Regions from separate parts of the Planococcus shenhongbingii genome, predicted to be linked through region 2. Evidence: predicted binding sites of a transcription regulator. Region 2 holds the regulator's gene; the other holds the start of a gene.
The links. Region 2 encodes LexA, which represses DNA repair genes until DNA is damaged. Its sites were predicted from a motif close to CGAACATATGTTCG; they were not measured.

Region 1 (15,326 bases), 1.3 Mb from region 2:
GTCTGCGGGTACGGGACGAAGTCGCTTATGGGGCTGCCGAAAACCGGCTTCAGGAAAAAGCGACTCAGCTCCGCACATACAACGGCCATAAATTCCAACCGGTAGAGCAAGCGAGAGCCGGCGAACTGGTCGCTGTTGCCGGACTTTCAGAAACTCGCATCGGAGACGGTTTGGGGAAATTGGCTGCGCGGGCATCTTTTGGCATGGTGCCGGCATTAAAATCAAAAGTATTAGTTGATCCTGCCGCCAATATCAAGGAAGTATTGAAAGGCTTTATGCTGCTCAATGCTGAAGATCCTTCACTGCGTGTAATATGGGATGAGCATTTCCAGGAGATCCATATCCATGTCATGGGCGTGATCCAGCTTGAAATCCTTGAGCAAATCGTCAAAGAGCGGTTCGGCTTTCAAGTTTCATTCGGAGATCCTGAAATTCTTTATAAGGAAACAATTGAGCAGCCAGTTATGGGCTACGGCCATTTTGAACCGCTCCGCCATTATGCAGAAGTCCATCTCAAGGTTGAACCGGCACCTCGCGGAAGCGGCATTACATTGGCCAACATTTGCCATGCCGATGCTTTATCTATCGGCAACCAGAACTTAGTGCTCCATCATTTAAATGAACGGGACCATCATGGTCTGCTCACCGGCTCAGCATTAACTGATGTCAAAATCACTTTATTGACCGGCCGTGGCCATAACCAGCATACTGCCGGCGGCGATTTCCGCGAAGCCGCTTACCGGGCACTTCGCCAAGGACTTGAAAAAGCCCATAACCGCTTGCTGGAACCTGTCTATCATTTCAAGATCAAAGTGGAAATGGACCATATGGGGAAAGTTTTATCTGATATCCAGCAATCCCATGGCAGTTTTAATGCCCCTGAATTATTAGACGGCAAAGCTTTTATCGAAGGGAGGGTGCCAGTTGTCACTTTTATGAACTACAGCACTGAATTCGCTTCTTTCACCCACGGAAAAGGGGCGCTTACGCTGCTGCCCGGCGGCTATGATTTTTGCCATAACGAAGAAGAAATTATCGCAAAACAAGGTTACAATAAAGATGCGGACCCGGAATACACATCAACCTCTATCTTTTGTGCCAAAGGACAAGGCTATAAAGTTCCTTGGGACGAAGCAGAAGCCGCTATGCACTGCCTTTAAAATTTATTGGAAAAGAGGAAATCCGTATGTATGAAGCAAAGATGAAAGAAACAGATTCAGATGTCATCCGATTCATCGAAGAGACGGTGGCAAATCCAAAGAAAAAACAAGATGCTTACCGGTTGCTTGAGATTTTTCAAGAAACCAGCGGATACCCGCCGAAAATGTGGGGGCCGAGCATCATCGGATTCGGGTCGTATCATTATGTTTACGCTTCCGGCCATTCAGGCGATGCACCGCTTGTTGGCTTTTCTCCACGGAAAGCGAAAATCAGTTTGTATATTGCATCTGGTGATCCGGACTATGAACAGCGGCTTGCTAAACTGGGCAAACATACCAGCGGAAAATCCTGCGTCTACATCAACAAACTTGAAGACATTGATACCGCAGTCTTAAAAGAATTGATTGTCCAATCCATGGATTTTACTCAAAAACTATATGCAGAATACAATTGAAAAAGCCAGAAAAGCGGTTATCTGCTTTTCTGGCTTTTGCTATTCTATTAATAAAGACTCGCAAATATCTTTTACTCCGGCCATCCCTAAAATCGCCATAAAACTTTTTTGGATGCCCAAATGGCCGTTTTTAGGATTGTGCCATTCTTCCAGTGTATGGGCCCCGCCAAAGTCACCGCCGAGCCCAATCGTAATCGAAGGAATCCCCAGGCTCATCGGATAATTTGAATCTGTACTGCTCGGTTCTCCCAGCCTCGGCTGCCCACCGATCGATTTGACGGCGGCACAGGCAATTTGGACAATTGGCGCTTCTGGCGATTGGCTGGCCGGTGCCCGGTTGCCGAACCGGGCCACTTCCACTTTTAAGCGGTCATCGCCCCAGCGGCGGTTTTCATCTTCAGCCGCTTTTTGGACAATTTCCAAAAAGCGGCTTTCCAGTGTTCCGAGTTCTTGTTCATCATTGGATCGCAAATCAACAGCCATGCTTGCTTCTTGGGCAATCGCGTTAACCGAAGTGCCTCCTGATACTTGGCCAACTGAAAACGTCGTTTTCGGCCGGGAAGGCGTCTCAAGATCCGCAATTGCTGCAATCGCCCGGCCAAGCGCATGCGTCGCACTTGGTGTCCCGAATGCCCCAAAGCTATGGCCGCCCGGACCTTTATATGTAATGGTATAGCGAAAACTTCCTGTTGCAAGGTAAGTGATATGGTTGAATCCTTCACCGTCTATCGATACAAAAGCATCAATGTCAGAACGCGCAGCAAAAAACGCTTTGACTCCTCGCAAGTCCCCGGCTCCCTCTTCGCCGACAGTTCCACCGAATAGGAGATCTCCGCTGGTTTTTATCCCTGCTTCCTTCATCGCCCGCACGACCGCCAGCAATTCTGCCAGTCCCCGTGTATCGTCGCCAATTCCCGGTGCGTAAAGAATGCCGTCTTTCTGGTGCACAGTTGTATCCGTGCCTTCCGGAAACACCGTATCCAGATGGGCTGAAACAAAAATCTTTGGTCCATCTCCACTTCCTCTGCGCATTCCAAAAACATTGCCTTCTGCATCCATTTGAACTTCTTCAAGTCCAAGCGCCTGCAGCCGGTGCATAAAGTTTTCAGCCCGCTGCTGTTCTTTAAAAGGCGGTGCTGGAATTTCCGTTAAGGCAATCTGGTCTGCAATGGTTTGATGGTGATCTTGCTCAATGAACGATAACCCCTTTTTTACCGCTTCATCTTCTTTCAACTGATCAAAAACTTCTGTTATCCGGGTTGAAATGGTCGTTTCTGCCACGTACTCTCCTCCTTATCATTTTTAGTTCTTGTTCAATTTTGAAGTTGCTACCTTATTTAAACAGTACCGCATATGTCATTAGAGCTCAAGAAATGGAAAAAAGCCGGCATGCTATATGCCGGCTTTTTCTATAATTTATTCTACTGTCAAATAACGCACAAGTACAGAACCGGTTTTGGTTTCTCCATAGACCAAAAGAGGCGCTGCCACAGCTTCTCCGCTTTCTTTTGAAAAACGGATGGACTTTTGCATAAATTGTCCTTGTTCATGGGTATGTTCAACATCTGAAAGCAAGACATCCATTTTGCCAAGGTTGGAAGAAACTTCCCCTCTTAAAGGCAAGTGGGAAGGAATATAAATTTCTACATTTCCTGCCAGTGTTTTCGCTTCCACTTTGCGGGCTTCTTTGCATCTCGATGTCACTACGACATTGCCATTCAACGATTTTGCTTCTGTTGTCTGGATGTCACCATCAATATAAATGCGGCCGTTCAAAGTTTCTGTCTCCATTACTTTCCCTTGGACATCCTGCACTTGGATTGCACCATTTGCTGTTTCTAGTTCAGCATCATCAAAATCGACATTTTTCAATTCGATTTTGCCGTTTGCAGTTTTCACTTTAATCAAAGCTGCATCGATGCGCTTCATTGAAAAACCACCGTTGAATAAACGGGCAGCAATGTGGGTATACTTTTTGGCTGGTACATACAGCACCACATTTACTTGCGTTGTTTTCATATCACTGATGATGCGGAGTTTCTGATCATCTGCAATGAAAACAAATTTATCAAGAAAATCTTCTTTTGCCTGCTCTTCCGATTCTGCCCGATAAGCTTTTACGCTGCACTCAGCACGGATTGTATCATCTTGCGACGGGAAGATTTCCAGCTGGCCATTCGCAATATCGGTGATGATATTGTTGACATCAATATTTTCCTGTTTAAAGGTATGGCTGAACTGTATCGCATCCCCGAATGGAGAATCGAATTCCATCGTTTTCAATTTCCCGACTGAACTTTGCATAAACTGCATCATGCGGTCGCTCAATTGGTTAAAGTCTTTGGAAAGGTTTTTCGAGAAATCTTTCGAGAAATCACGCGAAAAATCTTTAGAGAATTTTTTCACCATGTCTTCCGGACGGAACAAGCCCCGTCTGCCGCGCTTTTCCCGATAATCATTGCGGCCGTAATCACGCGAGGACTGTTCCCGTTCTCCACCGCCGTCTATTGCTCTCAATAGCTCTACTGCTTCTCTTGCCGTAATGGTGCCTTTTTCCACCATATCCAATATGCGTTCTTTTTCACTTTGCATGTATTGCGGCCTCCTCTTTGTCGGTTTGATGAAAAGCGGAAGCTAGACAAAAACCGAACTTGATAGTCTCTTAATTGATACGTTTCGAATCAAAAAAAGTTTCACTTCGCTACTTTTTTCTTGCGCGTTGCTTTTTTAACTAAGGTTTCCATACGGGCGCGATCACGTTCCAGAATCGGTCCCAGATATTTCCCGGTATAAGAATCCTGGGAGGCTGCTATATCTTCCGGTGTTCCGGTTGCAATAATTATCCCGCCTTTGTCTCCGCCTTCCGGCCCAAGATCGATAATATAATCAGCAGTTTTAATGACATCCAGATTATGCTCGATGGTCAAAACCGTATCGCCATTATCAACCAAACGCTGCAGCACAAGAAGCAAGCGTGAAATGTCATCCGCATGGAGACCAGTTGTCGGCTCATCCAATATATAGAAAGATTTGCCGTTGGAACGTTTATGAAGTTCAGAAGCGAGTTTCACCCGTTGCGCTTCTCCTCCCGACAAAGTAGTTGCCGGTTGCCCTAGCGTAACATAGCCTAAACCGACATCGACAATCGTTTTCAATTTACGATAAATTTTCGGATGGTTCTCAAAGAATTGTGTAGCTGTTTCAACGGTCATTTCCAATACATCGGCAATGCTCTTGTCTTTATACTTCACTTCCAGCGTTTCCCGATTGTAGCGTTTGCCATGGCAAACTTCGCATGGAACATAAACATCCGGCAGGAAATGCATTTCTATTTTTATAATACCATCTCCGCGGCAAGCTTCACAGCGTCCACCCTTAACGTTAAAACTGAAACGCCCTTTTTTATAGCCTCGCACTTTCGCTTCATTTGTTGAGGCGTAGACATCGCGGATATCGTCGAATACCCCGGTATAAGTGGCAGGATTGGACCGTGGCGTACGGCCGATTGGTGATTGGTCAATATCAATCACTTTTTCAAGTTCATCGATGCCTTCCAAGGACTCATGTTTGCCCGGTTTTGTTCGAGCCCGGTTCAATCTGCTCGCCAGTGATTTGTACAAGATCTCATTGACCAATGTACTTTTTCCTGATCCAGAGACACCCGTGACGGCAACGAATAAGCCCAGCGGAATATCAACATCCACTTTTTTTAAGTTATTTTCGTTTGCTCCACGAATGGATATCGCCCGGCCGTCGGATTCTCTGCGCTCTGCAGGCAGCGGAATAAATTTCGTTCCATTCAAATACTGGCCAGTCAATGATTTTTTATTCTTCATCACTTTTTCAGGTGTACCAGCGGCGATGATTTCGCCTCCGTGTACTCCTGCTCCAGGCCCGATATCAATCAAATAGTCTGCCGCGAGCATCGTATCTTCATCATGCTCTACGACGATTAATGTATTGCCAAGATCACGCATTTCTTTTAATGCGCCAATCAAGCGGTCATTATCTCTTTGGTGAAGGCCGATTGAAGGTTCATCCAAGATATAGAGCACTCCTGTCAGCCTTGAACCGATTTGCGTCGCAAGCCGGATGCGCTGGGCTTCTCCGCCCGACAACGTGCCGGATGCCCGATTCAAAGTCAAATAATCGAGGCCGACATTAATCAAGAAGCTAACCCGTTCACGGATTTCACGGACAATCGCACTGGCAATCTGCGCGTCTTTTTCCGATAAAACCAGGTTTGCAAAAAATTCGTCCGCTTCCACGATGGAAAACTCGGAAACTGCACCAATATGCAATTTATTCACTTTCACTGCGAGGGTTTCGGGTTTTAAGCGGTAGCCTTGGCAAGCCGGACATGGTTGCTCGCCCATGTATTTTTCCATTTGTTCCCTTGTCCAATCTGAAGATGTTTCACGGAAACGGCGGTCTACATTGGTTACGACACCCTCAAAATGAATATGGTTATCACGGATTTGCCCGTAATCATTTTCATAACGGAAACGGATTTTATCATGGCCGGAACCATACAGCAAAATCTGGACATGCTCTTCCGGCAATTCGCTGACTGGAACCGTCATATCAATCTTATAATGTTTGCAGACAGCTTTGAGCATTTGAGGATAATACTGTGAGCTCGTCGGCTTCCACGGAGCTATCGCGTCATTTTCCAACGATAAGTTCCAATCCGGAATAACCAGTTCCGGATCTACTTCCAGTTTATGTCCAATTCCGTCGCATTCTGCGCAAGCACCGAACGGTGAGTTGAACGAAAACATCCGCGGTTCCAGTTCGCCGATGGAAAATCCACAAATCGGACAAGCATGGTGTTCACTAAACAGCAATTCTTCCTGTTCCATGACATCTACCAGAACCCGGCCATCCGCAATTCGCAGCGCGGATTCCAGAGAATCGCTCAGCCGCGGCGCAATGCCTTCTTTCATGATGATCCGGTCGATGACCACTTCAATGGAGTGTTTTTTGTTTTTATCCAAATCGATATTGTCATCAAGATCTATTAAATCGCCATTGACACGGACGCGGACATAACCTTGCTTTTTGATGTCCTCCAGTAATTTGACATGCGTCCCTTTTCTGCCTGCCACTACCGGTGCTAAAATCTGCATTTTTGTCCGTTCAGGATACTCCAGCAAGCGGTCCACCATTTGCTCAATCGTCTGGGAAGAAATTTCAATACCATGATTGGGGCAGACCGGTTTACCGATACGCGCATACATCAGCCGCATATAATCATAAATTTCTGTTACCGTTGCTACAGTAGAACGGGGGTTTTTGCTCGTTGTTTTTTGATCGATCGATATTGCCGGCGATAATCCTTCAATCAAGTCGACATCCGGTTTGTCCATTTGCCCAAGAAATTGGCGGGCATAAGAAGACAGCGATTCGACGTACCGACGCTGTCCTTCTGCATAAATCGTATCAAATGCCAAAGAAGATTTGCCTGACCCGGAAAGACCTGTCATTACCACCAGCTGATCCCGTGGAATGACGACATCGATATTTTTCAAATTATGTGCACGCGCACCTTGTATACGTATTTCCTGGTTTTTCAAGTTTTATCACCCTTCCGCTTTCAATTCGAGCACAGTGTCTCGAAGTTCGGCTGCCCGTTCGAAATCGAGCGCTTTTGCCGCTTCTTTCATTTCTTTTTCCAGCAGCGTAATCAGTTTCATGCGGTCTTCTTTTTTGAGTTTTTTGCCTGCTGCCGCTTTTGAAACATATTCTTCTGTCTCTTCAGCTGCTGTAGTAGCCCGAATAACATCCCTGATTTTCTTTTGTATGGTAATCGGTGTAATGCCGTGTTTTTCATTGTATTCGGCCTGTATGGTACGCCGGCGAGTCGTTTCATCAATCGCTTTCCGCATTGAATCGGTCATTTTATCCGCATACATAATGACATGGCCATTGGAGTTTCGCGCAGCGCGCCCCATCGTCTGAATAAGTGAACGCTCTGAGCGCAAGAAGCCTTCTTTGTCTGCGTCGAGTATGGTCACCAAGGAGACTTCCGGAATATCGAGTCCTTCCCGAAGCAAGTTAATGCCGACAAGAACGTCATAAACACCCATCCGCAATTCCCGGATGATTTCAATCCGTTCTAACGTCTTAATCTCCGAATGCAGGTAATTGACTTTTATGCCTGCTTCTTTTAAATACGCCGTCAAATCTTCGGACATTTTTTTTGTCAATGTCGTTACAAGCACCCGTTCATTGCGCTCGGTGCGCTGCCGGATTTCATCCATCAAGTCATCAATCTGCCCTTCTATCGGACGCACTTCAATGGTCGGGTCCAATAGTCCTGTCGGCCGAATGATTTGTTCCACCATTTCCGGTGTATGTTCAAGCTCATAAGGGCCTGGCGTCGCTGATACGAAAACAGCCTGGTGGATATGCTTTTCGAATTCATCAAATGTCAGCGGCCGGTTGTCCATAGCCGAAGGCAAACGGAATCCGTGATCCACCAATACTTTTTTGCGTGCCTGGTCCCCATTGAACATGCCGCGGACTTGCGGCAAGGTTACATGGCTTTCATCCACTACCAGCAGGAAATCATCCGGAAAATAATCAATGAGCGTATAAGGCTGAGCACCTGGAGGCCGCAGCGTCAAATGGCGGGAGTAGTTTTCAATGCCTGAACAAAAGCCCATTTCGCGCATCATTTCCAAGTCATAGCGTGTGCGCTGTTCGAGGCGCTGGGCTTCGAGCAACTTATCTTCTGCCCGCATTTCCTTTAATCGCTCTTCCAGTTCCGCTTCGATGTTCTCAATGGCTTTGACCATTTTTTCTTCCCGCGTAACAAAGTGGGATGCCGGGAAAATGGCAACATGTTCCCGCTCGCCGATGATTTCACCCGTCAAAGCATCCACTTCACGGATCCGGTCAATTTCATCTCCAAAAAACTCAACACGCAAACAGCGTTCATCGCGGGATGCCGGAAAGATTTCCACTACATCTCCCCGTACCCGGAAAGTTCCACGGATAAAGTTGATGTCGTTGCGTTCATATTGAACGTCGACTAATTTTCGTAAAAGCTGATTGCGCTCGATTTCCATTCCTTTTCTAAGGGATACTACAAGTTCACGGTATTCCTTTGGCGAACCGAGGCCATATATGCACGATACCGAAGCTATGACGATGACATCATCCCGTTCGAACAGCGAACTTGTCGCCGAGTGCCGCAATTTATCGATTTCATCATTGATGCTGGCATCTTTTTCTATATAAGTATCGGATTGCGGCACATAGGCTTCCGGTTGATAGTAATCATAATAGCTAACGAAGTATTCAACCGCATTATCCGGAAAAAATTCCTTGAATTCACTGTAAAGCTGTCCTGCTAAGGTTTTGTTATGGGCCATGACCAATGTAGGTTTTTTCACTTGCTGAATCACATTTGACATGGTGTAGGTCTTCCCAGTGCCTGTTGCTCCAAGCAAAGTCTGGCAGCGCTTGCCGTTTATGATTCCTTGAGTCAACTCCGCAATTGCTTGAGGCTGATCACCTGCAGGTTCATAAGGGGCCTGGAGTTTGAATTCCTGTTTCATAATTGATGTCCTCCTGTTTGTTTCACTCTCTCTATTTTATCATATGCCCTAAAATTCCCCTAACAAAAAGCGAACGTATGTTTTTTTGCTTGTCTTTTTTTAGACAAAATAAAAAAACCGCTCACTGAGGAGCGGTTTTTTCGTTATTCTTCATCGCATTTTAAAGCCTGCAATTGGGCTGAATAGTTGGCGAATGCTTCACGGTCATTAGTGTCCAGGGCTTGGTCGATAAGCGTCATGAGCTGTTCTTCTTGCTGAGAGCGGTGTACATGCTTCAAAAACAAATCCAAATAGATATCATTGAGCAGTTTTTCCGCTTCTGTAATTTTCTTTGTTTGAGCCATCGCTTTCATGAAGTCAGCATAAGAATAATAGTTTTCCATTCTTCATCACCCCGAATGCTTTTCATTAGTATACATTAAAAGTCTATCAATAATCAAATGTTTTTTGAAAATTCTAATGAAATAGAAAAGATTTTATTTTTAGACTAAGCCATTGCTAATCTTCCATTTGTTGTTACAATATTTATGTATAGTAAATTTAGGGGGTATAAGTTAATGGGCAATAAGAATCATAATCCCTCTTCATATACGGTGTGCAGCAATACATATGCACTTTTGCCGTATATAGACGGACATCGAACGTGGACACGTGTAATTGAAGATCGAAGTGAATTCATTGTGGAAGAATCGGTTTATAAAATTGTAAGTTCTTCTTGTACTTTCTACAGAGGATCGATGGAAAGCGCCACTCTTTATTCTCAAAAAGCAGTTCGCGTCAAACATAAGCCCCCCATTATCATCGGTGAGTATTACGGCAATCCGCTTCTGTTCTTTCCTACTCACTCTCCGAAAAACAAAGAATCGGTTTGGTTCAACTTTGATGCTGTCGAGCTAGTCGAAAGCGATGATACAGGAAAAGGCAGCATAATTTCCTTAAGCAATGGTGTAGCTGTCCCACTTGATGTGTCTCCTGTCGCGTTAAGAAACCAGCATTCTTTTGCAGGTTCTCTGCGCAGGTTTTTTAAAAATGCCCAGCAAGTCCATCAGCATCAAATGGTATATTTGACGAAACGCAGATATCCCCCCAGAAGACAACATCCTCTTGATTGAGTTTTCCGATTGAAATAACAAAGAGACAGACTGAAACTGCTGCAGCCTTTTAAGCATCACGCTCTTGTATGTATAGCTCTGCCTCTTTGTAATCTGCCCACTGCCAAGACCTCCATTATAAAAACACCTTAAATTTCCTGGTAAGACATCGCTAAATAAACACGCAGCAATTCCTCTACCCGGTTGCGCAAACGCACATTCAAATAGCGCCGGTGGTCTTCATACCCCCCATGGTAAAATACGTATTCGGTGAATGTATCATCTCCAGTGCCTTTTATCATCTTCATATGGTGCTTGCGCATATGGATTTTTGTTTCCTGCAGTTCTTTATGAACCTGCTTGATGGCGCCATCCACTAATTCAATATACGGCCTCTTTAGTTTAAAAGATCCTTTTTCGAATAACATACGGTCACGTTCCAAGATGATTAAAACCATCGGCAAATAAATGGCTTTTTCAAAATGGGCAATTTCCTCTTGTGAGATCAACGGCATTTTTACACCTCCTCAAAAGGGAACGTTTGTTCTCTTTATTAATTCTACTCCGAATTCAGTAAATTGCAAGACTTGAAAGCAAAAAAATCTGTGCCGCTCTTGGCACAGATTTTTTTATCTTATCATTATCTATTATTTAATCGACCGGTAAACCCATAGTGAACCGACAAAGAAAATGGATGAAACCCACATAAAAGCTTCATGTGAAAACCAGACAGCCATCGATATGCCTGTAAACGATAGAATCGTGAAAATCCCGGCGAACATCCGGCTCTGTAAATCCCGCTGATGCTCCCGCTGCCGCCCATCCCGGTTTTCCAAGTAATGGCGCATCCGTTCCGGCTCTTCAAGATAATTGATGATTTTTTGCGGAAGAACGCGGAGCGGGCCTGTTGCATTGATTGCCCAGCGCAGCACGTCTTCTTTGCCAATAATCCGCTTGCCTTCTTTTTGAGAAGCCGCCCATTCCAATATGCGGGGCCGGGCGAGCGCCAATAAATCAATAGCGGGATCCAGAACATGGAGAACACCTATAAAAATTGATGTAGCCCGGCCAAAAAATGCAAATTCAGCAGGCAGCTGGACAGGCTGCGTCCGGACAATATCCTGTATATCGCGGAGCAAGCGCTCTACAACAAAACTGTCCATCTGCATCAATTCATTAGACTGATACGCTGCAACCAGCCGCGCAATGGTGTCTGCTAAAAGATCCCGATCCGCATTCGGCAACAGGAAACGCAATTCTTCAAGGGCATCCAGCACTTGATCGTAATTTTGGAAAACGATGCCTTCAGCTATCCGCAGCACTGCTTGGGCGTCCGACTTGGAAATAGTTCCGGTCATGCCGAAATCTATCAGCACAATAGTGCCGTCCGGTTTCAACAAAATATTGCCGCCATGCGGATCGGCATGAAATTGGCCGCCATTAAGGACCTGTTCCAAAAATAAAATAAACAGCCGTTCTGCGATGGCATGGCGATCAAGATTATGTTTCTCAATAAAAGCGAGGTCGGTTATGCGCGCGCCTTCGATCCACTCCATTACCAGTACGCGGCGCGTTGAGAGATCGTCAAAATAAATTGGAAAACGAACGCCTTCCGTCTCTTTGAAACGGTCGGAAAATGAGCGGCCGCTTTGAAGTTCCTGCAAAAAGTTCAACTCTGCTCCAATTGTTTCGGTCATTTCCCGGTACAATTGCCGGAAGTCGATTTGTTTGGACAGTGGCGTGAACGTTTTCAACATCCAAACAACAATCCGCATCGCTTGAAAATCAGCACGTAAAATACGGTCTGTTCCAGGCCGTTGCACTTTTACAGCCACTTCGGTTCCGTCTTTCAGTACGCCTTTGTAAACTTCCCCGATAGAGGCTGAGGCCACAGCAGCATCCGATAAATCAGTCAAAAAACTGGAATATGGAGAGTTCCAGTCTTTTTCAAGAACAGAAACGATTTTTTTGCGTGACACTGAAGGTACACGGTCTGTCAAACCTTCGAGTTCCTGAAGAAATGTCGGAGGCATAATATCCGCCCGCGTCGACAAAAATTGTCCCAGTTTAATCATAAGCCCGCCAAGCTTCAAGGCCAAAATTTTATAATTTTTTGCCTGCTTCGTGACAAGCTTTTCCCATTTCTCTTCAACAAGCGGATTCCAATTTCCGCGGTAGCGGCGCTGGAAAAGCATCGCTTGGGTGTAAAATTTGATGGCCATATAAACAATCCGATAAATGCGGATCAAAGCGATACGGTTCATAAAAAAAGTCCCCTCTCTGCGCTTAATTATAGAGTCTGATGGCGGAATAGTCCAAAAAGTGGTATGTTTTTAACGGATGGAACGATTAAAAGGGGGATGGAAATGGACACAATTCATTACGAACAGCATGGCAATTTGGCCTTCATCACATTGAACCGGCCGGATTCCATGAATGCCTTCAACTATGACATGTTGGCTGAACTGAGCCAAGTGGTCGAAGCGATCCGGATCAATCCGGATATCCGCGTCGTTATCTTTACAGGCGCTGGAGAAAAGGCGTTCAGTGTCGGAGCCGACTTGAAAGAACGCAAGACGCTGACTGAACAGCATGTGAAGCGCAATATCTTTAAAATTGGTGAAGTTTTTACGACGATTGAAAACTTGCCGCAGCCGACGATTGCCATGATTAACGGTTTTGCCTTTGGCGGCGGAATGGAGCTGGCACTCGCTTGCGATTTCCGCATCATCACGGATGATACGCTTCTCGGGTTAACCGAGACCAGCCTTGCCATCATCCCAGGAGCCGGTGGTACACAAAGGCTGCCGCGTTTGATCGGCGAGTCAAAAGCGATGGAACTGATTTTGACGGCACGCCGCTTAAAGCCGGCTGAAGCGCTGGACTATGGGCTCGTCACCAAAGTGGTGCCTCGCACTGAACTGGTTGAGGTCACTGCCCAGTTCGCTGATATGATGCTCGCCAATGGCCCGATCGCATTGCAGCAAGCGAAATTCGCCATCAAAAATGGCATGAACGCTGATTTGCAAACTGGCTTGAATATCGAACGGAAAGCTTACGAGCTGACCATTCCGACAGAGGATCGTGTAGAGGCATTGATGGCATTTAGTGAAAAACGGAAACCTGTGTTTAAAGGGAAATAATATCGGATCAGAAAAAAGCCGTGCTGGATGCACGGCTTTTGGATTGGCGTTGTGTTGACGCAGACAACTTGAAGAAAACCCATAAAAAGAAGGAGCATCTCTTCGGAGTGCTCCTTCTTTTTCTATTCACTGCCAATTTACTTATGGTCAAAAGGCTTTTATACATAAATTCTTATAAGTTACAGAATGCCTTTAAGCAGCCTAGCATTTTGAAGGATAAATTAACTATTAAAAATAATATTTTTAATTAAAAAAATTTCTTATAGTCTAATTGTACGTCTGAATAGTAAAACAAATGGGTACTTCTATATTAATAACCGTTAACTGGGACAAAAAGAGTTTATTCTAAAATGATTTCAATAAATGCGAGAGGTGAAGCATAGTTATGGCTGAGCAAAACACTCCATTAAAAATTTATGTTTGGATACTGGGCATTTTGAATATTCTCGATGGAATCCTGACTTTCTGTGGCATCAAGTTTGGTTATATAACAGAAGGCAATCCCTTATTAAGCTCTTTTTCTCCTTTCTCCATTCTAACAATCAAGTTCCTATTATCCCTTTGCCTTTTCAGTTTGCTTTTTACGCCATTCATTTCTAATCACTCCCGCCACTGGCGCTACCTGCTAATTTCCGCTAATGTTTTATACTCCCTGATTTTGTTTCTTCATGCCAGCTGGATTGCCTTTGTTGTCATGGTTCATAATTTCATGTTCATCATCCAGATGAATAGCGGTCTATAAAAGCAAAACGCCCAACAGAAGTCGGGCGTTCTTGAGATTTTAACTCTTATAAGTACTTCTCCATCCAACCGGTAATCTGTTCGAGGCGTGCAAAGCGCAGATTCGGTTTTCCTGTACGCGACAAGTTGTGGTCGGCTTCAGGGAAACGCACAAATTCAGTTTCTTTGCCCATGCTCTTCAAGGCTACGTAAAGCTGTTCAGACTGCTCAATCGGGCATCGGTAGTCGTTTTCGGAATGCAAAATCAGTAAAGGCGTTTTTATATTTCCCGCGTATTTCAACGGGGAATGCTGCCACAGCTTATCGACATCCGTCATATCAGCGCCCAATTGCCAGTCGCTGAAATAATAGCCGATGTCTGATACTCCGAAAAATGACACCCAGTTGGAAATTGAACGCTGTGTGGCAGCCGCTTTAAAACGGTCCGTGTGTCCGACAATCCAATTCGTCATAAAGCCGCCGTAACTGCCGCCGGTGACACCAAGTCGATCTGCATCAATCCAGCTATGTTCTTCGATCATGCCTTCAAGGGACTTGATAATGTCCTGGTAATCGGATCCGCCGTAGTCCCCACGCACTGCATCGACAAATTCCTGGCTATAGCCATGGCTGCCGCGAGGGTTGACGTACAACACACCGAAACCACGTGCAGCAAGCAATTGCATCTCATGAAAAAACGTGTTGGCATACATAGCATGCGGCCCTCCATGTATATTGACCACAAGCGGGTATTTCTCCCCTTCTTCAAAGCCGCGCGGTTTCATGAGCCAGCCATGTACATCCCAGCCCTTATCTCCTTCTGCCATGATTGAAGCAGGCTCGATCAATTCAGTTTCTTCTATATATGTCTTGTTGAACTCGGTCAATGCTTGGCGTTCGCCTGTGGCAATGGTCAATTTATACAACTCTCCCGGATTTACCGGAGTGCTGATTGCCGCTATAGCGAATACACCATCTTTTGAAATGTCGTAGCCGTAAACATGCTCCATTTCCGGAGAGGCAGGGTAAACGGCGCCATCAAGTGACGCAAAGTATAGACGTACATCTCCCATGGCGGAAACTTGAAAATACAAATGATCATCTTTTGTCCACACCACTGCCGGAGCATTTGCACCTTGCTGGAAATCCGCCACGACGTAATCGCCAATCGGAGCATCCAAACCTTCTGTCA
Region 2 (15,326 bases):
AGCCGGTTTATTAGAAGCTTTATTCATTTGAGCCATCATTTGGTTGATTTTTTTCTGAGACGGTTTTTGTCCCATTTGCATCATCATAATGCGCAGCATTTCTTCATTAATCGGTGGATTGTCTTTCAAATACTTCATCATATATTGACGAGCGATGAAAAAGCCAAGCGCAACACCTGCGATCAACGCCACGATAACGATTACGATCCAGATCCAAGTAGCCATTCATGTTACCTCCTTCGTGTTGCATAAATAAGTAGTGCACCACAATGGATTATACTATAAAATCGTGCACATGACCATAAGATCAAAATAATAAAAGCGGAAGCATCTTACAGCTTCCGCTTTTATGTCATTTTATTGTTCGTTAATTAAATTCTTGACTTTAGCCACAACATTTTCCGGTGTGAAGCCGAATTCTTTCATGATGCGCTCGCCTGGTGCACTGGCGCCAAAGCGGTCAATAGAAAGGATATCGCCTTCATCGCCTGTGTAGCGTTCCCAGCCAAATGAAGTGCCCATTTCAATTGCCAACCGTTTTTTGACTGTTTTCGGAATAACCGACTGTTTGTATTCTTTGTCTTGTTTTTCGAAACGATCCCAAGACGGCATCGATACAACAGAAACGGAAATTCCTTCGTCAGCCAATTGTTTTTGAGCTGCTACTGCAAGGCTCACTTCAGAACCGGTTGCCAATAGCAAAGCTTGCGGGTTTTCGGCAGGCGAAACCACATAAGCACCTTTTTCAACTCCGCTTGCTGCCAAGTCATTCGTGTGCTCTAGTACAGGCAGGTCTTGGCGCGAAAGAACCAATAAAGTTGGAGCCGTTTTCGCAGTCAAAGCCAATCTCCAAGCCGCTTTTGTTTCATTTGCATCCGCAGGGCGGACAACGCTCAAATTCGGCATAGCGCGCAGCGAAGCCAAATGCTCAACTGGTTCGTGAGTTGGTCCATCTTCTCCTACCGCTACACTGTCATGAGTGAATACAAAAGTTACAGGAAGGCCCATCAATGCTGCCAAACGGATTGCCGGGCGTACATAGTCACTGAATACGAAGAATGTGCCGCCGAACACATGCAGGCCGCCGTGAAGCGCCATACCGTTTAAGGCAGTTCCCATTGCGAATTCGCGTACCCCAAACCAGATATTGCGCCCGGTTGGATTTTCAGCGTCAAAGTCGCCTCCGCCTTTGATGTTTGTTTTGTTTGATCCGGCAAGGTCCGCACTGCCTCCAAAGAATGAAGGAACAGCTTTCGCGATAGCATTGACCATATCGCCTGAAGAAGCGCGGGTAGCTTGCTTTTTGCCAACTTCATAAGTCGGGAAATCAGCATCGAAGTTCTCTGGAAGTTCTCCTTTGATTGCTTTTTGAAGCTGTGCAGCCAGTTCAGGATGCTGCGCTTCGTACTCAGCATACAACTCGTTCCATGCCGCTTCAGCGTTGCCGCCCAGTTCTTCAGTTGCTTGTTTGAACGTTTCGTATACTTCTTCCGGCACGTGGAAATCCTGGTCGAAGGTCCACTCGTAGTATTCTTTTACCAGTTTCATTTCGGCTTCGCCAAGTGGTGCACCGTGCGCATCCGCTTTACCGGATTTGTTTGGAGCTCCGTATCCGATGACGGTTTTCACTTCGATGATTGTCGGTTTGTCAGATGACTGTTTCGCTTGCGCGATTTTCTCAGACAAATCGTCCATTTCGTTACCGTCTTCAACACGCAGATAGTTCCAGCCATAAGACTCAAAGCGTTTCTTAATGTCTTCGGAGAAGCTCATGTGAAGATCGCCATCTAATGAGATGTCATTGCTGTCATAAAGGACGACCAATTTATTTAATTTCAAATGGCCAGCCAGTGAAATCGCTTCGCCGGCAACGCCTTCCATCAAGTCACCGTCTCCGCATAAAGCGAATGTATGATGATCAACAATATTCAAGTTTTCTTTATTGTATGTAGCCGCTAAATGGCGTTCTGCCATAGCCATTCCTACTGCCATCCCAATTCCTTGGCCGAGTGGTCCTGTAGTCGCTTCAACGCCTTCTGTATGGCCGTATTCAGGGTGTCCGGGAGTTTTCGAATCCCATTGGCGGAAGTTTTTGATTTCATCCAATGTAAGTCCATATCCGCTCAAATGAAGCAAGCTGTATAAAAGCATTGAACCGTGTCCAGCTGATAATACGAAACGGTCACGGTTGAACCATTTAGGATTTTTAGGGTTATGGTGCATATGTTTCGTCCATAATGTGTAAGCCATAGGAGCTGCTCCCATTGGCAATCCAGGATGCCCGGAATTAGCTTTCTCGATAGCATCAATGGAAAGTGTGCGAATCGTAGTCACTGCAAGTTGATCTGCATGGTTTGACATAAAAAAACATCCTCTCTAGAACAAAATTTCATCCCTTTCTAGTGTAGTCAACAATAGAAAAGAATACAACGAAAAAGAGAACAAGTATTAATTTAAATACTTGTTCTCCCGGATATTCTTAATTTTTTCTGGCGTTACATCGTCGCCATTCGGATCGATCACTTTTACGTTTTCAATGGTTCCGCGCATCGTTTTCCGGAATGTCTGCAAGTATTCTTGACGCAATAAAGATTGTTCTTTCGCTTCTTCTATCGACAGTCCTGCTCTTTTGGATTTACGCGATAATTCATTAATTCGATTTAATTTATCGGGTGATAACATCAAATCCCACCTTTCTACTTACATATCGTACAAAAGAAGATGGGTTTCTGCAATATATTAGCCCTGTTTCATCTGTTCAAATTCTTTATAGCGGCGATGGACAGTCGCTTTGCTCGCCTGGTAGCCGAATCCCTGCAATGTAACTGCAATCTCATGGAATGTCAGTCCGTTTTCTTTCAGGCTGACGATTTGGTCGATTGGCAAATCAAGGCGCTCCCGTCCTTCCGGATTGCCTTTCCCTTTCAAATTCTTTTCGGGTTTATAGCCGTTTTCAACTGCACGTTTCATGCCTCGTTTAATTTTGGCGTTATGTATTTTCCGCTGGTATTCTTCGACGATCGCTAAAATTTCCAGCACCATATCATCCATATCATTCAAGGCAATCGGTCCTTGGTCAGATAAAGTGTAGACTTCAACGCCGTATTTTTTCATGACATGCAAAAGGGCGATGCGGGCATGCCCTCGTCCAAGACGGGTTTCGTCCTGGATAAAAACAGCAGCTATTTTTTCGGTCTTTATGCAGTTCAGCATTTCCAGTAAGCCTTCACGGTCCATTTCATAGCCGCTATGCTGATCGGAAAATATTTGATCGACGATATATCCTTGTTCAAATGCAAATTTCAGCAGCTCTTCTTCTTGTCTTTCGAGCGAAGTTTCCTGTGTATCTTTCGTGGTGCTGACCCGGCAATAAATTAACGCAGTTTTTTTCATTCTGCGTCACCTGCCAGCTTGATGGTTTCATCAGGGGTGTATTTGAGTTGGTCGCTGGGAATCTTAAGTGATTGGCCTGCAACGATTTTAGCAGTGGTTAATCCGTTTTCCTTCATAATTTCATCGATCCATTGCTGATGAGGGGTGTCTCCACTGAATGCTTCCGCTAAAGTCCATAAAGTATCGCCTTTTTCAATTTGGACATGGCTCATTTGTGTTTTTTCATTGTTATGGGTGATTACCGAAAAAATTGAAAATACAAGTATAAGGGTAAATAATGCTGTAAAATAAGAGTTTTTTTGAATGATTGTCATATGAACCGCCTCCTAAGAATGTGTGTTCGGAATATATGTTCTTATATTAATGCGAACAGGTGTTTTTGTCAACAAAGAAATTCGAACCTATGTTTGCATTTCATATCCCAAGTTGGTATACTATGGGTAGAAAAACATACTGAATAACTAAAAAGAGGTGAAACTGTTGAAAAAGGTATCGAAACGCCAAGAAGATATTTTGACATTCATAAAAGATGAAGTTCGTGCTAAAGGTTATCCGCCTTCTGTTCGTGAAATCGGAGAAGCAGTTGGCCTGGCCTCCAGTTCGACTGTCCACGGCCATCTGGCCCGTTTGGAAAGCAAAGGATTGATCCGCCGTGACCCAACTAAACCAAGAGCAATTGAAATTATAAGCACCGAAGATGCGTTAATTGAAAGAAACCCGGTGTTGCATGTTCCGTTGATCGGTAAAGTTACTGCAGGGTTGCCGATTACCGCCATTGAAAATGTAGAAGAATACTTTCCGCTTCCTCAATCCTACGGTACCGAAGATGACCATATTTTCATGCTTGAAATTATGGGTGAAAGTATGATTGAAGCCGGTATTTTGAACGGGGATTACGTGGTAGTCAGACAGCAGCAGACAGCTAACAATGGAGATATTGTGGTTGCCATGACCGCTGATGACGAAGCAACAGTGAAACGTTTTTTCAAAGAAGATAATTATTTCCGCTTGCAGCCTGAGAATTCCTCGATGAATCCGATTATCGTCGATCAAGTCTCTATTTTAGGCAAAGTGGTTGGCGTTTACCGCCAAATCCTCTAATTAAAACGCTGAGAATTTTTTCTCAGCGTTTTTTCTATGAATGAACCTCTCTTTCCACTTTTATTTTTCACAGGAAAACGCAAGCATAATAGGAATTCTTTTGCGCCTCTGATACTCTTCCTCATTCCTGAAATTTTCCCGTTTCGGTTCGCCTTCACGCAGCGATACCACATTAAAGCCCGCCTCGATGAGAGAGCTAAAATATTGCTCAGTGGTCCGGTGATGCTTTACGACGATTTTATCAATCCACGGCTCTTTTCGTTCGCCTGCGTTAAAATAATCATCCACAATCCAATTCCCTTTTCGTTCGCCTTCTTTTTTGCTGACAAAAGAAGAAGTTGTCAGTGGGTGCTGCACGCTAAAGACAAACTTGCCATCTTCTTTCAAGGATTGATGCACTTTTATAAACAGCTCTTTTATATCGGCAACATAATGAATGGCAAAGCGGGAAGTCACAAAATCAAATTCATTCGGAGAAAACGCATACGTTTCCATCGTTTCCTGGAGAATGCTGCTATTGGTGCCTTTCAGGTTATTTTTCGCCATTGTTGCCATCTGCGCAGAACCTTCTACACCCATATAACTCTTTGCTCCAGCCGTATGCAGCTCTTTCCCAAAGCTGCCGTCTCCGCATCCCAGATCCAGTATGCTTTTCCCTTCTACCTCTCCCAGCAGTTCCATGATCACCGGTTTTTCAATCGCATTATTCGGGCTTTCTTCCCGGCTTCTCCTTTGTAGATACTGATTTAGAAAATCTTTCTGATCATACGCACTAGCGCCTTTGAATTCCACTTTTCTTCATCCCCTTGTCTTAAAGATCCCTTATTTTCAGGTATAAAAAAAGCATTCGCTGCGAGAGCGATGCTTGTTTTATCAAGATGCGTTGACTACGATATATTTGACAAGATTAATGGTGATACGATAAATTTTTCCGCTTGCTTCATCTATTACATCGTAAGTTCCGTTTGAAGGAATTTTACCTAAAGCAGCTTCTTTATCTGTTGCCTGTACAGATAGGACAATTGTATTCCCTTGGTCAAAATAGAATTCTACTTGAAATGTTTTCATTCACTGACCTCCTCTGTATACTTTCTTCAGTTTACCATAGATAGCGTTTATTGTTTTCCGTAGATCTCTTTATAGGCGATGACTTTCAATGCCAGCATCTCTTCTTCCGTCAAGTCCTGTTCCAGTTTTTGAATGGCTTCCTGATGAGACATTGTTCCGTTTTCGACACCGCTTTTAATATTGTTCAATTCCGTCAGCCCGACTTTTTGGATCAATACCCGTGTTGCTTGTCCGGTTGAATTGAATGGCAGGGAACTTTCGTCAGCCGCCTTTGCTTCTTCGATATAACCTGACAATTCAGGATCATCTTCCACACGCGACTGTATATTTTCCATTTGCCCGCTAGTGTCCAGTTTTTCAGTTGCTTCGTCTACAATTTTTTCTGAAGCCATATTAGTGCCGAAATAATACACACCAATCGCTCCAAGGAATAATACGATAAGCAGTACAATTAAAACCTTAAGTATCTTCATCCAGGGCTCCTCCAATTTTCTTCCTCGTCATTAAGACGTCCGCTATTCAAAAAAGTTACATTTTTTAGGCAAGACAATACCCCGAACCCGAATTCTTTTCTTGAAAAGGACCCGGCTTCAGGGTGTTGTTAAAACTTAATTATTTTTGTTCTCCAGTTTCCGCTGTTCTGCTATCCACCAATCAATATGGCTTAAATCAAAAAAAATCGTATCGCCATAAGACTGGTTATGCGGAATCTTCCGTTGGGCCATGTATTCTTGCACCCGCTCTTCAGTCATCGGATAATCCGCTGCTTCGAGGTACCTCAGTAAACTTTTTACTCCTTGGACCTTTTTCATTTAATCACCCCCACAAAATCCTCTTGGCAGCGATTGCCATAGAAAATTCAGTACGGATTATTAAATAGAGGTAAAGGCTATCTATTTTATATATACCCTTATTTCAGGAAAATAATCTTTTCCCATTCAAGAGCTTTCCCAAATAACATAAAATTCTTTGGCATATTTCTTAACCGCCTCTTCTAGAAGTGGTGACCGGTTCTGTATAATCTTTAACTTTCACCAATTTAACGTCTGCTTTATTAAAAATATTCAGTTCTCCAAAAACGTCTTCATACTGGACGATGCTTTCAGAAAGAGCCATAGTGGCCACATCTTCTCTCGACTCTGCTTCTACCGTTCTTTCTACAGTAAGGCCTTTTTCCAAAAAGTACTGGATGACGAATTTCTTCACACTCTCACCTCCTCCTTTAAAATTTCTTCAGCAACTATGCATAATCCTTTAAAATTTTATGTAAAGACAGCATTTACAGGAATTCAGTTAAAAAGCCACTGCTTTCTTTTTCCTATGAAAAGACCGCCAGCAGGTGAATGCGGGCGGCCTTTGACCGGAATTCTTCGTTAGTTCCCCAGCTGTTTGATTTGCTCCACAATGCTGGTGATTTCCTGAAGAGATTTAAATGCTTCCGTATTCTTCAGCACCTCTGAATCCAGTTTTCCATTTTCAATATTCTCTAAGTATAAATCGATCCCTTCAATCGCCCGATTGTTCTGATTGACCACTTGCTGATGGAGATCCGCACCAATTTCAGGAGCCTCGAGTTTATTGAACTCCTCAATTGTCGCTTTCATTTCTTCCAGCCGTGTTTCGAGTTCTTGGGCCGCCTGTTCGTCGTTGACTGCCTGTTTTGCCAAATCAGGCACTTCTTTCGCAAAAGCACTCGCCTCATTGGCATATTCCGATGCTTCAGTTGCGTAATTCAATGTATTGCTGACGCCTTCAAGAGCAGAACAGCCGCTAAGCAACATACCGCTTATCATCAGTAATACCATATATGTTTTCTTCATCGATTGTCCTCCATGTAATGCTTTATTGATGGTATCAGTATAGCACGGACGAAAACAACTTCCTAAAAATCGGTCCCCTTGCTTTGTGCTCTTCAAGGCAATTAAAAAACCGCCGAAGCCTAAAGGTTCCAGCGGGATTTATCATTTAGTCAACTGGCATGATCTTGACAATTTCATCAATTGGCAACCGTTTCATTCCAAAAGGCTCGTCGAAGACGATTGTTCTCGTCTCGGGATCCATTTCCACTATTCTCCCGACATGGTAATGTAGGTCATGGTTTTTCCATAATTGCATCCGAACTTGGCATTTGCGTATTAGCGCACTCGTCAATTCCTCCTGGATTAAATGTTTTGCCTCATTATCTAATTCCGGTCTCTTTTCCTGTTTATCTTCTGCATACCATTCGCTTAAGAATTTCATATGTTCGGACATCTTTAATCCCTGCCATTTGATATTTCTTTTGCCTATTGGATTGCCTGCTTGCTTCAGCTCTCTATTTAGTAGTACCATAACCTTCGCCCTCCTGTCATATCTCTTTGTTGAATAACATTATACAGAACATTAGTTCTTATTACAAGAAAAATATAAATCTTCGGCCTATTTCCAAGATGAGGGCTTTCGATTCCATATTTTCAGTTTGTTGATCAAACCACTTTCATTCTTTTGATGGTCTCTGGTTTTTTTCGGTAATGCCGGAATTTGTTTGAAAGAGCTATTCGGGTTCCTATTCGACTCATTATTTCCATACCGACAAGAAGTATGTCAGTGAACGTTTGAGTCATGCACATTACCAGATCACCGTTGACATTTATTATCCCTTTTTTAAGTAAACGAAAGAACAATCCATGGAAAAAGCGGATGAATACATGGAGCGTTTTTAAATTTCCTTGTTCAATAATTGATCGTATCTCTGAACTTGACCAATTGCCCTCTTTCAACACAACACAAAAACCGCTGGAGCCCTAAGGTTCCAGCGGTTTTGCCTTTTATTAATACATCTTCAGATACTGTTCGCGTTCCCATGGGTGTACAGCAATGCGGAACATATCCCATTCAATTTCTTTCGCTTCTACAAAGTTGTTAAGGATGTGTTCCCCAAGTGCTTTGGTCATGACTTCGTCTTTTTCAAGTTCTTGAAGTGCAGCATATAATGTTGGCGGAAGATCCTCGATGCCCACCGCTTCGCGTTCTTTTCTGTTCATTGCGTAAATATTGCGGTCTACCGCTTTTGGCGGCGTCATTTTTTTCTTGATGCCGTCAAGGCCTGCACCAAGCAATACTGCCATTGCCAAGTAAGGGTTCGCCGAAGGATCGACTGAACGCACTTCAACGCGAGTAGACAATCCACGCGAAGCCGGAATACGCACTAAAGGACTGCGGTTTTGGCCTGACCAAGCGATGTAGCAAGGTGCTTCGTAACCAGGCACCAATCGTTTGTATGAGTTTACTGTCGGATTAGTGACAGCAGTGAAACCTTTTGCATGTTCAAGAATTCCAGCCATGAATTGATAAGCCGTTTCGCTCAATTTCATGTCGCCGTCTTCATCAAGGAATGCATTTTCATTGCCTTTGAAAAGGGACACGTTCATGTGCATACCTGAACCACTGACACCGAATAACGGTTTCGGCATGAATGTCGCATGAAGTCCATGTTTGCGTGCAATGGTCTTAACGACCAATTTGAATGTTTGGATATCATCGCAAGCTTTGATCGCATCTGCATATTTAAAGTCTATTTCATGCTGCCCTGGAGCCACTTCGTGGTGGGAAGCTTCGATTTCAAAGCCCATTTCTTCCAATTCCAATACGATGTCGCGGCGGCAGTTTTCCCCAAGGTCCATTGGAGCCAAGTCAAAATATCCGCCGTTGTCGTTTAGTTCAAGCGATGGTTCACCGCGCTCATCCAATTTGAACAAGAAGAATTCCGGTTCTGGCCCAAGGTTGAAATGCGTGAATCCTAACTCTTCCATTTCTTTAAGGACACGTTTTAAGTTATTGCGTGGGTCTCCTTCAAACGGAGTGCCATCCGCACGGTAAATGTCGCAGATCAAGCGGGCGACTTTTCCTTTCCCGGTGATCCAAGGGAATACGACCCAAGTATCCAAATCCGGGAATAAGTACATATCCGATTCTTCGATGCGCACAAAGCCATCTATGGAAGAACCGTCAAACATCATTTTATTGTCAAGTGCTTTGTCCAATTGAGATGTTGGAATTTCAACGTTTTTAATGATTCCCAGGATATCGGTGAATTGCAGACGGATAAAGTTTACTTCTTCTTCTTTCACTAATCGTTTAATGTCTTCTTTAGTAATTTTCCCCATGTTCTCTTCACTCTCCTATGAATTGTTTATGTAACCCGTTTCAATGAAAGAAACGGGATAAATCCGCTTGGCGATGTCCGCCTCTGTCATACGCTTTTAGGCTCATGAATTCTTCCCGCATGATCCGACGCAATTCAGCGTCACTGATGGTTTGCGGTTTGACCTGCTCAGTTTGAGGCTGCACTTTCATCGCGAAGATTTTCTTGATGCCTGCCATATTGAGTCCTTGGTCTAAATATTCTTTGATCTCCAGTAAGGTCTCCACGTCATTCAATGAGAACATCCGCTTGTTGCCTTCTGTACGGGCAGGGCTGATTAACTCATGCTCTTCATAGTAACGGATTTGGCGCGCTGTTAGTTCCGTCAGCTGCATAACAATGCTGATTGGAAGCAGCGGCATCGTCCGGCGAACCCGATTCGTCATTTTTTTCACCCTTTTCACTTATTACTACTCTTTCAGTTTAACTCATGTCAGTTTATTTGTCAACAACACGTTAGGTTTCCTGACACAGAAAATCCCCGCATCTCAAGATGCGAGAATCGATTTAAAGTAAATTCATTTTTTTTAAAGCTTCAACTGAGTTCAAGACCGCGATTTTCACATGTTCATAGGTTAATCCGCCTTGGACAAAAGCCGTATAGGGTGGACGGATCGGGCCATCCGCTGTCAATTCAATACTTGATCCTTGGACAAATGTTCCAGCAGCCATAATGACATCATCTTCATATCCTGGCATATAAGCAGGTTCCGGTTTGAATTGCGCATTGACTGGAGAGCTCGCTTGAATGGTCTGACAGAACGCAATCATTTGTTCAGCGGTTTTAAAGGACACAGACTGGATTAAATCGGTCCGCTTATCTGCATAATGAGGCGTCGTTTCCATTCCGGCCGATTCAAGCAAGGCCGAAGTGAAAATCGCTCCTTTCAATGCTTGAGATACAATATGGGGAGCCATAAAAAATCCTTGGTACATATCCGGCAGTGCGTTCAACGATGCCCCCGCCTCACCTCCTATACCCGGAGAAGTCATGCGGTAACCGCATTTTTCCACTAAATCTTTTTTCCCCGCGATATACCCGCCGATTTTCGCCATGCCGCCGCCAGGATTTTTAATCAGCGAGCCGGCAATCAAATCGGCTCCAGCTTCAATCGGTTCACGTTCTTCCACAAATTCCCCGTAGCAATTATCAACAAAAATAACGGCATCGGGCTTTAACGTACGAATCCGTCTAACCATTTCTTCAATTTCATCTACGGTGAATGATGGCCGTGTATCGTACCCGCGGGACCGCTGGATTGCAATGACTTTCGTTTTTGCATGAACCGTTTCCTCAATAGCCTGCCAATCGATTTGATGAGCCGCTGTTAAAGGCACATGCTGGTAGCTGATGCCGAAGTCTTTCAGTGAACCGGTATCTTTTTCTCCACCGGATACAATGGATTCCAAAGTGTCATATGGCTTTCCGGTAATATATAATAATTCATCCCCCGGCCGCAAAACACCAAATAAGGAAATCGTGATGGCATGTGTTCCGGAAATGATCTGCGGCCGTACAAGAGCCGCTTCCGCTTTAAAAACTTCTGCATAAACCCGCTCCAGTGTATCTCGCCCTTCATCGTCATAGCCATAGCCCGTCGACGGATTGAAATGGTGGTCACTGACTTTTTGGCTATGAAAGGCGTTCAGCACTTTCTGCTGGTTGAAAAATGCGATGTCATCGGCATTCCGCAATTCGTTTTGTATAATGTCTTCAATTTGTCTAATCATAGTTTGCATGGTATTCTCCATTCTAATTTACTCACTTACTTATTATGCAATTAAACTTGAAATTGCGTCAAATTCTGCTAAAATTCATACAGTTGAAGAAATTAGGAGAGTGCTGAAAAATGGCGTGGGAGGTTTTAAGTTCTATCGGAACCATCGCTTTTGCGGTATCTGGCGCAATTATAGCAATGGAAGAAGAATATGATATTTTCGGAGTTTATTTGCTCGGAATCGTGACAGCTTTCGGGGGAGGAGCTGTCCGTAATATATTAATCGGGGTGCCCGTATCGGCTCTGTGGGAACAGGAATTGTTTTTTCAATTAGCACTTGCTTCAATCACACTAGCATTTTTATTTCCCAATAAGCTGTTAGGCCCTTGGAACCGTTGGGGCCACTTTTTCGATGCGGTCGGCTTGTCTGCCTTTGCTATTCAAGGTGCGCTTTACGCCGTGGATCTTGCCTTGCCGGTTTACGCAGTAGTTGTGGCAGCCGTATTGACCGGTTCCGGTGGCGGCATAATCCGTGACTTGCTTGCCGGCCGGAAACCGCTCGTCTTACGGTCCGAAATATATGCGATTTGGGCAGCGATTGCCGGCATTCTTATCAGTTTCGATCTGGTTCGCTCAGATCTCCTCTTGTATATACTCTTCGTTTGCATTACCGTATTGCGCATTCTCTCCTATCTATATAAATGGAAATTGCCGACACGCCATATTCATTCAGCTTCATAACTTAAAAAAGGCCGGTCAACTTTGAAAGTTGACCAGCCTTTTCAATTAGGCGATGGTTTCGCCGTTCCAATTCATCATTCCGCCTTCGACATTGACTGTTGCCATGCCGTTCGCTTCCAAAAAGTCGCAAGCCATCGCACTGCGCCCTCCTGCTTTGCAAATCACATGGACGGGTTCTGCGCTTTCCAATTCCGCGATGCGCTCCGGCAATTGGCCAAGCGGAATATGTTTGGCGCCTGGCACCATGCCATATGCCACTTCTTCATATTCACGGACATCGATCAACTGAATCTCTTGTCCGGTTTCTACTATTTCAAGCAAATCGTCGGTTGTAATGGACTTCATGGTTAATTGCCTCCTGCTTTAAATGGCTTTCAATTGAAAATATTATACGGCAAAAGACGTGATGTCAAATAAAAAAACCAACAGGAGCAAGCTCCTGCTGGCAATGCAATTATTCCTGGTGTTCAATTGGTACCGACTTGGCAGGCGAGAAAGTGGAGATTGCATGCTTGTAGATCAATTGCTGTTTGCCGTCTGTTTCAACCAGCACCGTAAAGTTATCATAAGATTTAATGGTCCCTTTCAATTGGAAACCATTCAGTAAAAAGACCGTAACAAAAATATTATTTTTACGCAGCTGATTCAAATAAACGTCTTGAATATTTACTGGCTTCATGAATATCCCCCTCATTACCTCTAGTCTAAATTTGTTCTTCTATAATCCCAATTCGACGCTGCCGGTTTTTTTCCTGCATAAACGCTTCTATTTTCTGAATGTTTTTTTCCAGATCAGCTAATGCATCAATCCAGAAAATTGGCAGCTTATTTCTGAAATAAGTAAATTGGCGTTTGGCATACTTCCGGGAATTTTGCTTGAGCAGACTGATTGCTTCTGCCCATTCCAATTCCCCGTCCAGATAAGCGTAAATTTCTCTATAGCCGATCGCCTGAATCGACTGTACATCCCGGATTCCCCGCTTCCGAAGCTGTTGGACTTCGTCCAGCAAGCCCCGTGCCACCATATCGTCGACACGCCGGTTGATGCGGTCATAAAGGATTTCCCGCTGCATATCAAGTCCGATGATCACTTCATTGTACATTGGCGACAGCGCTAACTTCCGGTCGGTTTTTTCATGGCCGCTTTTGATGATTTCAATCGCCCGGATGACCCGGCGCGTATTGTTCGGATGAATATCCGCTTCCGGATCGAGTGCCATCAGCTTTTCATGCATATGGAGCGGACCGCATTCTTCCAGTTCTGCATGCAACTCCGCACGCAACTGTTCATCTACTTGCTCTTCTGTAAAGCGGTAGTCGAATAAAACAGCCTGCACATACAATCCGGAACCTCCTACAATGATCGGCAATTTGCCGCGGGAGCTGATTTCTGCGATTTTTTCCCGCACCAGTGTCTGGTACTCCGCAACCGAGAACGGCTCTTCCGGTTCTTTAATATCTAAAAGATGATGAGGAATACCCCGCATTTCCGCCGGCTCGATTTTTGCCGTACCAATCGACATTTCCTTGTAAACCTGCATCGAATCCCCGTTGATGATTTCACCGTCCAACCGCGAAGCGAGCTCCAGGCTTAAAGCCGTTTTTCCTGAAGCAGTCGGGCCAACGATGGCTAATACGTCAATCATATGCTAACATCCATTCTAAAATTGTTTCAAAATGCTGATCCTTATCAATTTCATGGAGCAGCTCGTGGCGTGCACCTTCTGCCAGATAGACTTTTATATCAGTCATTCCCGCATCTTCATACTGCTTGGCAGCTTTAAAAATCCCTTGGCCATTGCCTCCTACCGGATCATTTGAACCGCTGATCAATAGCACAGGCAAATCCTTGCGAATTTTTGCCACTTCCCCTTTTTTATGGATCAAGTCCAGTCCGGTGAACAAGTCTACGTAAAACTGGTTAGTGGTCGGAAAGCCGCACATGGGATCCGCTTCATACTTCGCCACTTCAGAAACATCCCGGCTTAGCCAGGCAAAGGCAGATTTCTCACCTTTAAACTGTTTCATAAAACTGCCGAATGTCAATTTACCCAGCAACGCACTTGGCTCGCTTTTGCCTTTTTTCTTTGAAGCCATCAACGCCATCACAAGACCCGCCTTGCCGGCAGCCCCTGGGTTGCCGCCGCTTCCGGACAATACGACGCGGCTGATGCTGTCACCGTATAATTGCATATAGCGCCTCGCAACAAATGATCCCATGCTATGGCCGAATAAAATCAACGGCAATTTGCCGATCTTACTTTGTACCACTCCAATAACTTCATGAACATCATCAACTACCCGATCAAAGCCCTTATCTTCTCCAAAAAAACCTTGCGTGCCATTGCGCTCCGCTGTTTTGCCATGGCCTCGCTGGTCATGCCCGGATACCGCAAAACCGTTAGAAGCCAAAAAGCGTGAAAATTCTTCGTACCGGGCAATATGCTCCGCCATGCCATGGATGATATGCACATGGGCAATTGGCGCTTTCGGTTCATAGAGTTCGCAATATACTTCATGTCCGTCCGAAGCCCGGATGAAATCCTTCACTCTGTTCAATAGAGCACCCTCTTTCCGAATCTAGAAGCTTTATCTAATTCCTTCAGCAACTCGCTGCGATACTCATTTTGCTGTGATTCGCTATAAACCAATATGCGGCTCATATAGTGAAGCACCGCTTCCTGGTACCGCACTACGTCATCGATATGGAAATACAAATCCCCGGTTCTTCTGATAAAGAAATCGGCCGGCGTCAAAGCCATCTCTTCTTCAACCGCATAGTCAATCACGGCAGCCAATGTTTTAGGGATGCCTTCCTGGATCTCATCCGGAAGCTTCTGAAAATGGCTAAATACCCGGTAAGCGTTGGTGCCAAAAAACTGGGCGAACATTCTTCCTTGCTCGAGCGTCAAGCCGTATTGCTCAGACGCCTTCGCCGCTTGCTGAACAAATTTCGCGAAATTTTCGGAGCCTCCGAAATCACCGCCAGACAAAGGCAGACTTTTCGTAACGCTTTTGCCATATTTCTTGCCTGTTTCTTTTTTCAAGCGCTTCGCTACTAGGTCGACAATCGTCTCAGCCATGATCCGGTAGCCGGTAAGTTTGCCTCCCGCAATCGACAC

Region 1: the regulator LexA is predicted to act here: its motif matches at 9,251-9,264, upstream of uvrB (excinuclease ABC subunit UvrB).

Annotation. Positions count from the first base shown of each region.
Region 1 is NZ_CP129235.1:1,200,054-1,215,379, reverse strand. It holds gene QWY16_RS05990 (GTP-binding protein) at 1-1,160, shown strand, start outside; gene QWY16_RS05985 (DUF1801 domain-containing protein) at 1,187-1,615, shown strand; gene QWY16_RS05980 (M20/M25/M40 family metallo-hydrolase) at 1,655-2,896, opposite strand; gene QWY16_RS05975 (DUF4097 family beta strand repeat-containing protein) at 3,032-4,207, opposite strand; gene uvrA (excinuclease ABC subunit UvrA) at 4,309-7,191, opposite strand; gene uvrB (excinuclease ABC subunit UvrB) at 7,198-9,180, opposite strand; gene QWY16_RS05960 (IDEAL domain-containing protein) at 9,324-9,563, opposite strand; gene QWY16_RS05955 (competence protein ComK) at 9,738-10,292, shown strand; gene QWY16_RS05950 (YhjD family protein) at 10,421-10,786, opposite strand; gene QWY16_RS05945 (ABC1 kinase family protein) at 10,919-12,535, opposite strand; gene QWY16_RS05940 (enoyl-CoA hydratase-related protein) at 12,638-13,414, shown strand; gene QWY16_RS05935 (DUF5658 family protein) at 13,800-14,156, shown strand; gene QWY16_RS05930 (S9 family peptidase) at 14,203-15,326, opposite strand, start outside.
Region 2 is NZ_CP129235.1:2,504,918-2,520,243, forward strand. It holds gene QWY16_RS12425 (YneF family protein) at 1-225, opposite strand, end outside; gene tkt (transketolase) at 358-2,361, opposite strand; gene QWY16_RS12435 (DUF896 domain-containing protein) at 2,449-2,682, opposite strand; gene QWY16_RS12440 (YneB family resolvase-like protein) at 2,740-3,393, opposite strand; gene yneA (cell division suppressor protein YneA) at 3,390-3,707, opposite strand; gene lexA (transcriptional repressor LexA) at 3,874-4,494, shown strand; gene QWY16_RS12455 (class I SAM-dependent DNA methyltransferase) at 4,555-5,286, opposite strand; gene QWY16_RS12460 (hypothetical protein) at 5,368-5,562, opposite strand; gene QWY16_RS12465 (hypothetical protein) at 5,610-6,035, opposite strand; gene QWY16_RS12470 (hypothetical protein) at 6,171-6,374, opposite strand; gene QWY16_RS12475 (hypothetical protein) at 6,544-6,768, opposite strand; gene QWY16_RS12480 (DUF6376 family protein) at 6,936-7,382, opposite strand; gene QWY16_RS12485 (YolD-like family protein) at 7,528-7,893, opposite strand; gene glnA (type I glutamate--ammonia ligase) at 8,373-9,707, opposite strand; gene QWY16_RS12495 (MerR family transcriptional regulator) at 9,748-10,131, opposite strand; gene QWY16_RS12500 (methionine gamma-lyase family protein) at 10,253-11,485, opposite strand; gene QWY16_RS12505 (trimeric intracellular cation channel family protein) at 11,596-12,204, shown strand; gene QWY16_RS12510 (rhodanese-like domain-containing protein) at 12,250-12,549, opposite strand; gene hfq (RNA chaperone Hfq) at 12,659-12,883, opposite strand; gene miaA (tRNA (adenosine(37)-N6)-dimethylallyltransferase MiaA) at 12,909-13,850, opposite strand; gene QWY16_RS12525 (alpha/beta hydrolase) at 13,843-14,754, opposite strand; gene QWY16_RS12530 (glycerol-3-phosphate dehydrogenase/oxidase) at 14,760-15,326, opposite strand, start outside.